2 regions of the Kribbella sp. NPDC056861 genome follow, and region 1 is predicted to be linked to the other one. Evidence: riboswitches for the same ligand, from Rfam matches in the RefSeq annotation. Region 1 holds a riboswitch; the other holds the start of a gene.

Region 1 (7,559 bases):
GCCTGGCCAGCAACGAGTCGGCCAGCGCGACGCCGACGTCCCAGGCGTTGCGGCTCGGGATCGCCTTCGGGTCGACGGCGTAGAAGTTGCGGCCGGTCGGCAGCACGTTGACCAGACCGCGAGTGGGTGAGCCCGACGGTCCGGCTTCGACGAAGCGGCCGGCCAGCGCACGCAGTACGTTCGTGAGCTCGTCGCCGGTGCGCCCCAACCGCGGGACGACCTCGTCGGCGGCGAACTGCAGCGACCGCTCGACCTGCGGAGCCACCCGGCCGAGCACCTCCTCGATGACGACCGGGACCTTGGCCGCGTCCCACGCGAGGGTCTCCATGCTGGCCACGAGCTTGCGCGCGACGGCCTCCAGCAGGTCGACGCCGTCGGCGCCGCTCACGGCAGGAAGGTCGGCCAGCGTTGCGAGATCGGCCAACTCCGGTACTGCGACGCCCGGGTTGGCCAGCATCGCGGCTTCGTCGACGCCGAACGTCTGGCCGAGCGCGGCCCGCAGACCCGGTACCGCGCCCGAGACGCCGCCCCACATCTGCTGCGCACGCAGTACGGCGAGGACGAGGTTGACCCGCGCCTCACCGACCGGCCCGCCGCCGAGGATGTGCAGCCCGTCGCGGATCTGCACGTCCTTGATCTCACACAGGTAGCCGTCGAGGTGCAGGACGAACTCGTCGAACTCCTCGTCCTCCGGCTTCTCCGAGGTGTGCAGGTCGTGGTGCAGCTGCGCGGCCTGGATCAGGGTCCAGATCTGCGCCCGCAGGGTGGGGACCTTGTCGGGGTCGAGCGCCGAGACGGTGGCGTACTCGTCGAGCAGGTACTCGAGCTTGGCCATGTCGCCGTACGTCTCGGCCCGCGCCATCGGCGGTACCAGGTGGTCGACGATCACGGCGTGCCCGCGGCGCTTGGCCTGCGTGCCCTCGCCCGGGTCGTTGACGATGAACGGGTAGACGAGCGGCAGGTTGCCCAGTACTGCGTCGGGCGCGCAGTCGGCGGCCATGCCTATGCCCTTACCTGGCAGCCACTCGAGCGTGCCGTGCTTGCCGAGGTGGACGACCGCGTGGGCGCCGAAACCGCCTTCTTCCACCGGCGCTTCCAGCCAGCGGTAGGCCGCGAGGTAGTGATGCGAGGGCGCCATGTCGGGGTCGTGGTAGATCGCGACCGGGTTCTCGCCGAAGCCGCGGGGCGGCTGGATCATCAGTACTACGTTGCCGAACCGGAGCGCCGCGAGCGCGATCGCGGGCTCGGGGCCCGACAGGTCGACGTACAGGGAGCCGGGGGCTTCACCCCAAGCCTCGATCATTGCCGTCTGCAACGACTCTGGGGTCTTGCCGAACCACTTCGCGTAGGTGGAGAGCGGGATCTTCGCGACGGCGCTGGACAGCTGCTCGTCGGTGAGCCAGTCGACGTCGTGACCGCCGGCCGCGATCAGGCGGTGGACCAGGCCGTCGGCGCCGTCCGCGCCCTGCAGCTCGTCGAGGTTGAGGTCGGGGCCGAGGTCGTAGCCGGCGTCCTTGAGCTGGCCGAGCAGGACGACTGCCGAGGCCGGGGTGTCGAGGCCGACCGCGTTGCCGATCCGGGCGTGCTTGGTCGGGTAGGAGGAGAGGACCAGCGCGAGCTTCTTGTCGGCGGGTTGCACGTGGCGGAGCTTGGCCTGGGCGACCGCGATACCGGCGAGGCGGGCGCAACGCTCCTCGTCAGGCGCGTAGCTGGCGATGCCCTCGGCGTCGTACGCCTTGAAGGAGAACGGGATGGTGATCAGGCGGCCGTCGAACTCGGGGATCGCGACCTGGGTGGCGGCGTCGAGCGGGCTGATCGCGGCGTCGCTCTCGAGCCACTGCTCGCGGGTGGAGGTCAGCGCGAGGCCCTGAATGAGCGGGATGTCGAGCGAGGCGAGCGCGCCGGCGTCCCAGGAGTCGTCGCCGCCGGCTGTCGCGTTGGAGGCGACTGTGCCGCCTGCTGCCAGCAGGGTGGTGACGAGGACGTCGCATTCGCGCAGCATCTCGAACAGCTGGGCGTTGTCGTCGTGGCTGGGGTCAAGGCCGCGCAGCGTTCCGCAGTACACGGGGAGGGCTTGGGCGCCCGCAGCCTCGATCGCGTTGGCGAGGGAGTCGACGAAGGCAGTGTTGCCGGAGATCTCGTGGGCGCGATAGTAGACGACGCCGACCACCGCGCGGGTGTCCTTGGTATACGTGCGGCCGGCCCTGAGCCCGTACGTCGGGAGGGTCTTCGGCGGATCGAACTCGTCGCCGGTCAGCAGGATGGTGTCGCTGAGGAAGCCCGCCAGGTTCTTGAGGTTCTCGGACCCGCCTTCGCGCAGGTAACCGAGCGCCTCCGAGACCGCGCCGGCGGGAACTGTCGACATCGACATCAGCTCGGCGTCGGGGGCCGCCTCACCGCTGAGCACGACCGTCGGGAGGCCTGAGGCGATAACCGCGTCGAGCCCCTCCTCCCAGGCGCGCCGACCGCCCAACAGGCGGACCACGACAACCTCGACGCCCTCGAGCAGCGTCGGCAGGTCGGCAAGCTCGACCCGGGCGGGGTTGGCGACCCGCCACCCGGCCTGGGCTTGCGACGCAGCCAGCAGATCGGTGTCGGCAGTAGAGAGCAGCAGCAGATTCGCGGGCACGCGCGGCCGGTCCTTCCTCGGGGTGTCCACGCCCCAGGTGGCAGGTACGACAGCAGCAGTTCCTGACTCCCGCGCAAGCGCGGTCACAGTGGCGGGACCGTCCCGGACTCACACCGGGTTCCTGCACATCCGTCGATGAGAAACAGACTCTAGCCCTACCGTCGAGGCGACGACTGCTGGGCGGTGTGGTCGACGTACCAGCCGATGACATTGGGCCAGAAGTAGAAGGCCTTGGTGCCGCCTGCGGTGAGGACTTGTTCGACGCTGACTCGGGTGCCGGTCTCGGTGGGTTCGAAGCGGATCTCGACCTCGGTGTCGTCGACCGAGCTGCGGTAGGCGAAGAGGGCGCCGGGTTCCCAGGCGGTGATCTGGCCTAGTTCGAGGACGTCTTCGGCGGTGGTGGGGTCGGCGTAGCGGTAGATCTCGAGGACTCGGCCGCCGACGCCGGGCTCGATCTGCATGCCGATGGCTCGGTTGGCGTCGAAGAAGTTGATCGGGCCGCGGACCCACCACAGGTCGATCTCGGCGGTGAAGAGGTGGAACGCCGCTGCCGGGTCGGTGGCGACCTCGACGGAGGCGGAGGCTGATTGCTTGGTCATGAGTTCTCCCCTTGCTCGACATGTCTTTTGAATGCGCCCAACTGCTCCTGCCAGTGCGCCTGCAACTGGTCGAGCCAGGCCTGTACTGCGACCACCGGCTCCTGTCGCAGCCGGAAGACCCGCAGCCGCGCGTCGTCGGCCACCCGTTCGTCGGAGATCAGGTCGGCGGACAGCAGGATCCGCAGGTGGCGGCTCATGGCCGGCGCCGACGAACCCGTGGCCGTGGCCAGCTCGCCGGCTCGGCGAGGGCCTTCTCCTAGCAACCGGACGACCTGCCGGCGCGTCGGATCAGCGAGTACTTCGAAGAAGCGGTCGACGTCGTCTGCCATGACTTAATAGTTACAGACTCTGTTAACTATTGGCAAGCGCTAGAACGTTCGCCGGACGCACTAAAGTGGGCGGGCCAGCTGCCTGACAGGCCGAAAGGAATTCTGTGGTTCAGCACACCCGGAGAGCGCGCGTGCTCGACGTTCTCGGCGCCGACCGACCCTGGCAGGTGCCGGACGAGTGGCTGACCGGCGTCCGCGACCGGTTGCGCGCCTGGGGCGACGACCCGAAGGCGCTGCGGCCGGGGGCCTTTCCGGACTTCGTCGAGGGAACGCCCGCCGCGGTGTGGTTCGCCCACCAGGTGGCGCCGCTGCTGGCCGGGTGGATTCCGGTGCTCCACGGGGAGCACGCCGATCTCTCGGCTGAGCTGACGCGTGACTTCCACAGATCGACCACGCGGTACGGCGGCGCCGGTCACCTGATCCAGGTCGCCGCGACCGACTGGCCGCTGCTGGTGATCTCCGGCGCGCGGAGTTTCGACGTCGCCGGACGCCTGGAGGCGCTGCAGCTGTCGCGTGATGTGGTGAGCCTGTTCCGCGATGCGCCGCCGCTGGCCGCGCGCGCCAAGGCGTTGACCGCCGGGTACGACCGGGTGATGGCCGACCGCGAGGTCACCCGGATGCACACCGAGGCCGACTACGACACGATCCTGCAGTTCTGGCGGACGACGGTGCTGAGCGACGCAGAGCGCGCAGTACTGCCGGAACTGGCCGGGCCCGCGTCAGCCCTGCGGTACTCGCTCGACACGCTGCGGGACACGCACGACAAGCTGTCGCTGACGGTTGCCGACAATCCTTCGCTGAACTTCTCGCAGCTGCTGGCGCGGTTGATCCGTACTGCGGGGCTCAGTGCTCAGCCGCCGGCGGTGGGGCAGATTCTCGGGGTCGACGGGTGGGACGTCGAGAACGCGCTGGCCGATCTCAGGCGGGGCTTCGATCCGCAGGCTTGGTTGCGCAGCAATACCGAGTGGCTGGGGCGTGCGGTCGCTCAGGATCAGCAGATGCTGGCGCGGTCGTGGGCGGCTGCGGCGACTCGGGTGTCGATCCACTTGGCTGGAGTGCTCGAGCAGGGGCCGTGGCCGGATCCGGAGGTGCCGGATCTTGCTGCGTTCTTCGAGATTCTCGATCAGTCGAGTGTTGATGGTGGCGCGCCTGAGATCGAGTTGACGGCGCCGGACGGGCCGTTGACGCATACGTGGGGATCGAATGCCGCTCCCCCGGTGCCTGAGGTCGTCGTTGAGGCTGCGCCCGAGCCATTGACCAACGCCGTACCGGCTGCCGCCGCGGCGAACGTAGTACCGGCGCCGGCGGCGGAGGTGGATGACTTCGTCGCTCCCGAGCCGGTGCCCGAGGACGATGCGCTCGCCGAGCTGGAGGCGCTGATCGGGCTGGAGTCGATCAAGGAAGCCGTCCGCAAGATGGTGGCCGAGATCAAGACCAACCAGCGCCGCAAGGAGTTCGGGCTGCCGATCCAGGAGCGGGCCCGGCACATGGTGTTCGTCGGCAAGCCCGGTACGGCGAAGACCACGATCGCGCGGTTGCTCGCCAAGGTCTACCTGCAGCTGGGCGTGCTGGAGAAGGGCCACGTGGTCGAGGTCGACCGCTCCGACCTGGTCGGTTCCGGGGTCGGTACGACGGCACCGATGACGGCGGCCAAGTTCCGCGAGGCGCTCGGCGGGGTGCTGTTCGTCGACGAGGCGTACACCCTGGTGCCGGACAACAACCCGGGTGACTACGGGATGGAGTCCGTCGCCACGCTGCTGAAGATGATGGAGGACTATCGCGACGAGTGTGTCGTGATCGTGGCCGGCTACCACCGCGAGATGCAGCGGTTCCTCGACTCCAACCCCGGCCTCGCGTCGCGGTTCCCGAAGCTGCTGTCGTTCAGCGAGTACAGCACCGACCAGCTGGTCGCCATCTTCGCGTTGCAGGCCCGGCAGAAGGGCATGACCCACAACGACGAGGTGCTGGCCGCCGTACGCCGGAACATCCCGGCCGCGCCGCGTGGCCACAACTTCGGCAACGGCCGGTTCATCCGGAACCTGCTCGAAGAGGCCATCTCCAACCAGGCGACCCGGCTGGCCCGGCGCGATCCCGACAGCCTGACCGAGCGCGACCTGCGCGAGATCCTGCCCGAGGACGTGAAGTCGGCCGGGTCGATGCGGGCCGAGGACTATCTGCTGCAGAAGCCTGGGACCTGAGCCCTGCGGCCTGCGCCGGACTGGTTGCTTAGAGCAACCAGTCCGACCGGCTCGGTCAGAAGGCTTGCTGGTAAAGGGCTCGCAGCTCAGGGGTGGCCGGGCCGCTCTCGCCGCAGATGCTGACTTGGGCGTCGATCGCGCTGACCAGATAGGTACCGCCGACCTTGAACTCGACGCCCAGCAGCGTCGCGACGGCATCGGCGTCGGACCTGACCTCGACGGTGGTCGCCTCGCCGCCGCGGTACCAGTGGTCGACGCGGAGGGTGACGAGTTCGCCCTTGACCGCGGTCGCCGTGCCTTCGAAGGCGGTCTGCATACGGCGCAGGTCTGCCACCTCGACCGCCTTGCACTTGCCGGAGGCGCCGCCACCGACGGTTAGCTTGAGCACCGCCTTCGCGATTCCGGGTGGGGTGCTTGGTGTCGTACTGGTCGCCGGCGGACCGGCGACGGGCGGGGTGTCGCCTCCTTGACCTGAGGTGAGGCCCCAGACCAGCCCACCGGTCGCGATCAGTACTCCGGCGGCGGCCGCGGGCAGCCAACGGCGGCGAGCTCCCGCGGTGGTGGGCCGGGTCTCGGTGTCTGTAGTCATGCTGGCCTCCAGGAGGCGATCGATGTCGGGCTCGGGAGCGTCCGACCGTGACGCCGGGTCGGCGGCCTTCAACCGGGCCAGCAGTTCGTCGTCGTTCACAGCTCGCTCCCTTCTTTGCCCTGTTCCTGTCCGGCACCGACGTCGTTCTTTCGTCCCAACCGGGCGGCGAGACTTTTCTTTGCCCGATGCAACCGGATGCTGACGGCGTTCGGGGTCAGACCGGTCACCTCGGCGATGCCTCGCGGTGGGAGTCCTTCCCAGGCCCACAACATGACGATCTCGCGATCGAGCTCGCCGAGGGTGCCCAGCGCTTCGTGCAGCGCGGCGTGGTCCGCGGCCGGTGGCGGGAGTGCGTACGTAGTACGGGCTAGGCGTTCTACCAGTCTTAGGCGACGGCCCTCAGCTCTTCGGGCGTTGGCCAGGCAGCCGCGGGCGACCCCGTAGCACCAGGGCAGGACCTCGTCCGGGTCGAGCGGGCTGTCACCGAGTCCTGGTACGTCGTCGAGGCGGCGCCAGAGCACCAGCATCGTGTCGGCCAGTACGTCGTCGACGGCGTCGCGGTCGGCCCGGCGTACCAGATAGCGCTGCACCGGCCCGGCCACCAACCGCACCAACGCCTCGAAGCGAGCCTCGCGCACCCGCACATCCTCTCGCCCCAGCATGGAAGTCACACCATCATCTGTCCGGCAACGAACGAGTTCTTTCGGCGAGCTCTGGACTATTTGGCGGAGCGGGCGACGGTGATCGCCTGGTCGTACAGAGCTTCGATGTCTTCGGTGCCGTCCGAGGCGACCCAGGTCGCGGTGCTGGCGTCGACGCAGGCGAAGCTGACGGCGATCACGATCCTTGCCTCGAGTTCGCGCTCCGAGCCTCCGCCGAGGCGATCGCGGACGGCCGGCAGCAGATCCTGCTGCCAGCGCAGGCGCTTCTGCACGTAGCTCGCCTGCAGCGAGGGGGTGGCGAAGATCAGCTTGGACAGCGTGAGCGTCAGGTCGAGCGAGTGGTTCGCGGTCGCGAGCACCAGGAATCCGGCGCGCAACGCTGCCCACGCGGAGACCTCGGGCGGCTGCGACTCGACGGTCGTGCGGAGGAGTTCGCCGAGCGCGTCCTGGTCGCCGCAGACCAGGTCTTCCTTGGTGCCGAAGTACCGGAAGAGGGTGCGCTGCGAGACCCCCGCCTCGGCCGCGATCTCCGAGGTGGTCGTCCGGTCGTACC
Region 2 (7,559 bases), on a different contig from region 1:
AGCGGCAGCCGCCCGCCCCTCCGCTACCCGCAAGCCGGTCGCGCCGCCAGGCGCGACCGGCTTGCGGACCGGGGCGATCAAGGTTGGTCCACGCTCTGCGGTGGTCCTGGTGCTCGCCTCTGTGGCCGGCCTGATGATGTTCCTCTGGCCTCTGCTCACCAAGGTCGAGCCGGCACCGATGCAGCACGCCAGCGATGCGCCCTTCATCTTCGTGGTAATCCTGCCGGTGCTGGTGATGGTCGTCCTGGCAGAGCTGTCCGAAGGCGGACTCGACTCCAAAGCACTCGCCATCCTCGGCGTGCTGTCCGCGGTCAACGCCGCACTCAGACCGACCCTCGGCGCCGGCACCGCCGGAATCGAGTCGGTGTTCTTCCTGCTGGTGTTGGCCGGCCGGGTCTTCGGCCCAGGCTTCGGCTTCCTGCTCGGCTGTACGTCGTTGTTCGCCTCCGCGCTGCTCACCGCCGGCGTCGGACCGTGGCTGCCGTTCCAGATGATCTGCTCGGCCTGGATCGGTCTCGGCGCCGGACTGCTGCCCCGCAGGATCCGCGGCAAGGGCGAGATCGCCATGCTCGTTGCCTACGGCATCTTTGTCGCCTACGCCTTCGGCTTCCTGATGAACCTCTGGTTCTGGCCGTTCATCACGCACGCCGAGGTGCCGTACCACGACGGCGGCATCTCCTACATCGCCGGCGCCCCGGTGCTCGACAACCTGCACCGGTTCGCGGTCTTCACTCTGCTCACCTCCACCGGCGGCTGGGACACCGGCCGGGCGATCACCAACACGGTGGCGATCCTGCTGCTCGGCCCCGCGGTACTGGCCACCCTCCGCCGGACCGCCCATCGCGCGTCGTTCGGTGTCAAGGGCACGTTCGGCCCCAGACCCCGTGAGGCGCATCACCGCACCGAGTAGGCAACCGGTGCTATAAAGGCCGGGACAGGTGAGCAGGCGCTATCAGGAAGGGGACCGTCTCATGCGACTCGCTGGTTCCCTCAAGCCGCTCACTCTGCTTCCCCCCGGCTAAGGCCCTCACGTCAGCCCATCGACCCGCTTCGCGGTCGGTGGGCTTCTGCGCGTCCCCCGATCTCCGGCCACTCCGCGAAGGAGCATTCATGACCGAGAAATTCCGCGTCACCTACGCCACTCTGACCGCCGACAACGAAGACCTGCACGCGGCCTACGACAAGGGTCTCGACGAGGCCCGTAGTTGGCTGGGCGCGACCCTCACCCCGACCATCGACGGCGTCGCCCGTCCCGGTGGCGACGCGTTCGAGGTGACCAGCCCCGGCGACCCCTCATTGCTGCTCTGCACCGTCAAGAGCGCGGCCGCCGCCGACGTCGACGACGCTGTCGCCGCGGCCAAACGCGCCGCGACCAGCTGGGCCGCAACCCCTTGGCAGCAACGGATCTCCGTACTGCGCAAGGCCGCCGACCTGATCAGCGAACGCTCCAACGAGCTCGCCGCGCTGATGAGCCTGGAGGTCGGCAAGAACCGGCTGGAGGCCCTCGGCGACGTCGAGGAGTCCGCCGACCTGATCCGCTACTACTGCCGTCAGGTCGAGGACAACAACGGCTTCGTCCGCCCGATGGAGCAGCTCTCCGACGCCGAGCAGACCACCAGCGTGCTCCGCCCGTACGGCGTCTGGGGCGTGATCAGCCCGTTCAACTTCCCGATGGCGCTGGCCGCCGGCCCCGCCGGTGGAGCGCTCGTCGCCGGCAACACGGTCGTCCTCAAGCCCAGCCCGCAGGGATCCTTCACCGCCGCCAAGCTGGCCGAATGCCTCGGTGACGCCGGGCTGCCGGCCGGCGTCTTCAACGTCCTGCCGGGTGGTGACGTGGTCGGCGGGCTGCTGGTCGCGCATCCGGACGTGGCCGGGCTGACCTTCACCGGCTCGTACCAGGTCGGCATGTCGATCTACCGCAGCTTCGCCACGTCGTACCCGAAGCCGGTGGTCTGCGAGATGGGCGGCAAGAACGCCGCCATCGTGTCGGCGCAGGCCGATCTCGACCTCGCCGCGGCCGGGATCGCCCGCTCCGCCTTCGGTTTCTCCGGCCAGAAGTGCTCGGCCTGCTCCCGGGTCTACGTGCAGCGCGAGGTCTTCGAACCCTTCGTCGCCGCCCTGGCAGAGAAGGCGAAGTCGGTGGTGGTCGGTGATCCGACCGCCCGCGACACCTTCGTCGGCCCGGTGATCGACCCCGCCGCCGTCCAGCGGTTCCTGGCCGCCGTCGCGCACACCCGCGAGCACGGCCAGATCGTGGCCGGTGGCAACGTGATCGACGGCAACTACGTCCAGCCGACCGTCGTCACCGGTCTCCCCGCGGACGACCGGCTGCTGCGCGACGAGTTGTTCGTCCCGTTCGTCGCCGTCGTCCCGGTCGACTCGCTCGACGAGGCGCTCACCCTCGCCAACGACACCGACCTCGGGCTGACCGCGGGTTTCTTCTCCGCCGACGACGCCGAGGTCGACCAGTTCCTCGACCGGATCGAAGCCGGCGTCGTCTACGTGAACCGAGCCGCCGGCGCGACCACCGGCGCCTGGCCCGGGGTCCAGCCGTTCGGCGGCTGGAAGGGCTCCGGCACCTCCGGCAAGGCCGGTGGCGGCCTGTACTACGTCCAGCAGTTCCTCCGCGAACAGTCCCGAACGGTGGTAACCCGATGACCGCGACGATCTCTCCGGGCAAGTCTGTCCAAGTACGCCCCGACTGGCTGGCCGACCGACCGCTCCCCGACGTCCGCACCGCCCTGCCCGGCCCGCTCTCCGCCGCGATCGTCGAGCGCGACCTCGCCATCACCAGCCGTTCTCTCCCGCGCGCCTACCCGCTGGTCCCCCAGCGCGGCCACGGCCTGGCGATCGAGGATGCCGACGGCAACCTCTTCCTCGACTTCAACGCCGGCATCGCGGTCAACTCCACCGGCCACTGCCACCCGCGCGTCGTCGAGGCCGTCAAGCAGCAGACCGAGACCCTCCTGCACTACTCGGCCAGCGACTTCTACCTGCCGATCTACTCGGAGATGTGCTCGGCACTCGCCGCGACCGCACCGATGAGCGACCCGGTCCGGGTGTTCCTCAGCAACTCCGGCGCCGAGGCTGTCGAAGGAGCGCTCAAGCTCGCCCGGTACTCGACCGGCCGCCCGTACGTGATCAGCTTCTTCGGCGCCTTCCATGGCCGCAGCATGGGAGCGGTCACCCTGACCGCCTCGAAGGCGAAGTACCACAAGGGTTTCGGTCCGTTGCTGCCCGGCGTGCTGCACGCGCCGTACGCGTTCAACGGCCGCGACCCGATCACGGGTGCGCCGGTCCACGACGAGGACGCGACCTTCGACTACCTGGAGAACACCCTCTTCCGCTACCAGGTCTCCCCCAGCGAGGTGGCGGCGATCTTCGTCGAGCCGATCCAGGGTGAGGGCGGGTACCTGGTGCCGCCGGCCGGCTGGATGACCCGGCTGCGCGAGCTGTGCGACCGGCACGGCATCCTGCTGGTCGCCGACGAGGTCCAGTCCGGCGCGGGACGCACCGGCAAGATGTGGGCGATCGAACACCAGGACGTCGAGCCGGATGTCCTGATCAGCGCCAAGGGTCTCGCCTCCGGCTTGCCGCTGGGCGCGTTCATGGCCCGGGCAGAGCTGATGGAGAGCTGGCCGGCCGGCGCCCACGGTTCGACGTACGGCGGTAGCCCGATCCCGTGCGCGGCCGGGCTGGCGACTCTCGAGGTGATCCAGGAGGAAGGGCTGCTCGCCAACGCTGACACCATCGGCAAGCAGTTGATGACCGGCCTGCGTGAGCTGCAGCAGAAGTTCCCCGAGCAGATCGTCGACGTCCGCGGTCTCGGCCTGATGATCGGCGTCGAGTTCCGTACCGCGGAGCAGGCGGCCGAGGTCCAGCAGCGTGCGTTCGAGCGTGGCCTGTTGGTGCTCGAGTGCGGCGAGAGCTCGATCCGGATGTCGCCGCCGCTGGTGGTGTCGGCGGCCGAGGCGCAGACCGCGCTGGAGCTGTTCGGCGCCGCGGTCGCCGGATGACCGTGTTCTCTCGGGCCCCGGGCAACGACCTTCCGGTTGTTGCACGGGGCTCCGGCGCACTGCTGTTCGACACCACCGGCCGCCGGTACCTCGACGGCTCGGGCGGCGCGATCGTGGTCGGCATCGGGCACGGCGTCGAGGAGGTCGGAGAGGCGATCGCCCAGCAGTCCAAGCTGGTCTCCTATGCGCACGGCACCGCCTTCGCCTCCGCCGCGCTGGAGAACTACGCCGCCGCACTGGCTCCCCTGCTACCCGTCGACGATCCGCACATCTATCCGGTGTCCGGCGGCAGCGAAGCGGTCGAGACCGCGCTGAAGATGGCACGCGCCTACCACCTGGCCCGGGGTGAGGATCGGTCTGTGGTGATCGGCCGACAGGGCGCGTATCACGGCAACACTCGGGGCGCGCTAGACGTTTCCGGGCGGCCCGGGCTGCGGGCGCCGTATCTTCCGTGGCTGGGATCCGCGCGGCACACCACGACGCCGTACGAGTATCGGTGCGAGTTCCCGACGCACCCCGAAGGCTGTGGCCAGCAGCATGCGGAGAAGCTCGAAGCGCTGATCCTTGCCGAGGGCCCGGAAAATGTCGCGGCCTTCATTGCCGAGCCGATCTCGGGTGCAGCGCTCGGTGCCTGCGTGCCGCCCGACGACTACTGGCCCGCGATCACCGGGGTCTGCCGCCGGTACGGCGTACTGGTGATCGCCGACGAGGTGATGACCGGCTTCGGGCGGACCGGGAAGTGGTTCGCCTGTGAGCATTGGGAGGTGCGGCCGGACATCCTGGTCGCCGCCAAGGGCGCGGCGTCGGGTTACTGGCCACTCGGCTTCGCTGCTTGCAGTGGCGAGGTGCACGAGAAGATCGCCGGTTTCACCCATGGCTTCACCTACTCGCACCACGTCGTTGGCGCGGCGGCCGGGCACGCAGTACTGAAGGTGCTGCAGAAGCGCGACCTGATCGCAGCCTCAGCCAGACAAGGTGCAGCCCTCAAGTCGGCACTCGAAGCAGAGCTGGGCGATCACCCGGCCGTCGGCGACATCCGCGGTCTCGGGCTGCTCTGCGCGGTCGAACTCGTCGCCGACCGACCAACCCGTACGCCGTACGCACGGGCCGATCGCGTCGCCGAGCGAATAGTCGCTGCAGGCAAAGAAGCAGGTGTGCTGCTCTACCACTCCACCGGCTGTGCCGATGGCGTCTCCGGCGACCTCGTCCTGCTCGGGCCACCGCTGGTGATCACCGACGCTCAGGTCGCGGAGCTTGCTGAGCGCACGGCGATCGCAGTACGGCAGGTGACCTAGGGGCGGACCGGCGCCACCCGCGGCGGCGGGTTGGTGGTCGGGCCCGCGTTCTGGGAGAAGGACCAGCCCTCGAAGCTGCCGAGCGGAGGCTTGCGGGCGGAGGCGCCGGACTGGCTGTAGGTCCAGCTGCCGCCGTTCGGCGCGTGCCAGTACGACCAGTACGCGCTGGCCGGCGGCGTGTTGACGCACGGCTCGGTGGCCGCGGTCGGTTTGCCGTTGATCCGGCAGATGAAGGCCTTGCCCCACCGGTTGGTGCCGGTGACGACGAACCCGGCGTTCTCCAGCGCGGCCAGCCCCGTGGTCTGATCGCCCGGCGCACAACGGATCTCGGTCGCCCCGCCGAGGCCCTGGTAGTCGACGATCACGGTCACGCCGTTGGCGTTCGGGCAGTACCCCGCGCTGCCCAACCGGGTGACGGCCGCCTCCGCCGGTGCGTCCTCGACCGTGGCCGGCACCAGTGCGACGGCGAGCGCCGCCACCGTGGCCAACCCCGCCAGTATTCGCCGAACCTTCATCGGGCCCCACCCTTCTCACCGATCGACTGAGTGCCTAACTTATGCAAAAACTGTGCAGCCCGCATCTCGAGAGCAACTCCAGCGGGTACTGTGGTGATCGCAGTTGGTTCGTCCTGCCCGCCAGGTAGGACGTCGTAAGAGGGAACCCGGTGTGATTCCGGGACTGCCCCGCAGCGGTGAGTGGGAACGACCGCCGTCATCAGCACTGGGTCCTTGCGGACCTGGGAAGCGACGGCCACTAGGTGTCTGGCAACAGACGTGCCCGCGAGTCCGAAGACCTGCCACTGCCCATGGACGCTCAGCGTTCGTGGTCGACCTCGGTGACCTCGTGGGAAGGTCGCGGCGCGCATGTGACCATTCGACGGTCCGTGTCTGCTGTTCCCCTTCCGCGAGTCGCCTGGTCCGACGAGACGCCTCACGAAGGAGAGACGCTTGACCAGCAAGTCCGCAGCCGCGGCAGCACGGGCCACCGTGTACGGCTACCCCCGGCAAGGTCCCAACCGTGAACTGAAGAAGGCCATCGAGGGCTACTGGAAGGGCAGCGTCAGCGCGGACGCCCTCCGGCAGACCGCGAAGGACCTGCGCGTGGCCAATTGGCGGCGACTCGCCGCCGACGGCATCGACGAGGTCCCCACCGGCGACTTCTCGTACTACGACCACGTGCTCGACACCACCGCCCTGGTCGGCGCGATCCCCGAGCGGCACCGCTCGGCCGTCGCCGCCGACCCACTGGACGGCTACTTCGCAATGGCCCGCGGCACCCAAGAGGTGGCGCCGCTGGAGATGACGAAGTGGTTCGACACGAACTACCACTACCTGGTCCCGGAGCTCGGCCCGGACACCGTCTTCACGGCCGACTCCACCAAGCAGGTCACCGAGCTGCAGGAAGCCGTCGCGCTCGGCCTCGCTGCCCGCCCGGTCCTCGTCGGCCCGGTCACCTATCTCCTGCTGGCCAAGCCCGCTCCGGGCGTCGCCGACAGCTTCGAGCCGCTCTCACTGCTCGACCAACTCCTCCCCGTGTACGCCGAGGTGCTGGCCGACCTGCGGGCCGCCGGCGCCGAGTGGGTGCAACTGGACGAGCCCGCGCTCATCCAGGACCGCACGACCGACGAACTGGACGCCACAGCGCGTGCCTACGCGACGCTCGGCAACCTCACCGATCGCCCGAAGCTCCTCATCGCCTCGTACTTCGACCGCCTCGGCGAAGCCCTCCCCGTCCTGGCGAAGGCTCCGGTCGAAGGTCTCGCGATCGACTTCACCGGACCCGCCGAGGCCAACCTCGACGCACTGGCCTCGGTCGGCGGGCTGCGCGGCAAGCGGCTGGTCGCGGGTGTCGTCAACGGCCGCAACATCTGGATCAACAATCTGTCCAAGTCGCTCTCCACGCTGGCCACCCTGTTGGGGCTGGCCGATCGGGTCGACGTCAGCTCGTCCAGCTCGTTGCTGCACGTGCCGCTGGACGTCGCCGCCGAGACGGATCTCGATCCGGAAGTCCTGCCCTGGCTGGCTTTCGCGCGCCAGAAGACGGCCGAGATCGTCACCCTGACTCGCGGCATCACCGAGGGCACCGAGGCGATCGCGACCGAGCTCGCCGCCAACCGCGCGGCGCACGACGCGCGAGCCGGGTCGGCGCTGACCAACCGCAGTGAGGTCCGCGACCGGCTGACCGGCGTGACCGCGGCGGACAGTCGCCGCGCGACGCCGTACGGGGAACGGAGTGTGGCCCAGCGAGC

Evidence for each region. A riboswitch is a leader RNA that binds a small molecule or an ion and turns the genes downstream of it on or off. The one in region 1 is predicted to bind cobalamin.
Region 2: it holds a riboswitch for cobalamin, as region 1 does, so the genes downstream of both, metE (5-methyltetrahydropteroyltriglutamate--homocysteine S-methyltransferase) here and cobN (cobaltochelatase subunit CobN) in region 1, are expected to answer to the same signal.

What each region holds. Positions count from the first base shown of each region.
Region 1 covers NZ_JBFBNQ010000001.1:911,683-919,241, forward strand. The annotation lists gene cobN (cobaltochelatase subunit CobN) at 1-2,629, opposite strand, end outside; cobalamin riboswitch at 2,666-2,792, opposite strand; gene AB0P21_RS04115 (hypothetical protein) at 2,785-3,228, opposite strand; gene AB0P21_RS04120 (metalloregulator ArsR/SmtB family transcription factor) at 3,225-3,557, opposite strand; gene AB0P21_RS04125 (AAA family ATPase) at 3,689-5,755, shown strand; gene AB0P21_RS04130 (hypothetical protein) at 5,811-6,443, opposite strand; gene AB0P21_RS04135 (sigma-70 family RNA polymerase sigma factor) at 6,440-6,982, opposite strand; gene AB0P21_RS04140 (helix-turn-helix domain-containing protein) at 7,063-7,559, opposite strand, start outside.
Region 2 covers NZ_JBFBNQ010000002.1:724,319-731,877, forward strand. The annotation lists gene AB0P21_RS10505 (ECF transporter S component) at 1-910, shown strand, start outside; gene AB0P21_RS10510 (aldehyde dehydrogenase family protein) at 1,111-2,658, shown strand; gene AB0P21_RS10515 (aminotransferase class III-fold pyridoxal phosphate-dependent enzyme) at 2,655-4,016, shown strand; gene AB0P21_RS10520 (aspartate aminotransferase family protein) at 4,013-5,311, shown strand; gene AB0P21_RS10525 (hypothetical protein) at 5,308-5,826, opposite strand; cobalamin riboswitch at 5,914-6,127, shown strand; gene metE (5-methyltetrahydropteroyltriglutamate--homocysteine S-methyltransferase) at 6,259-7,559, shown strand, end outside.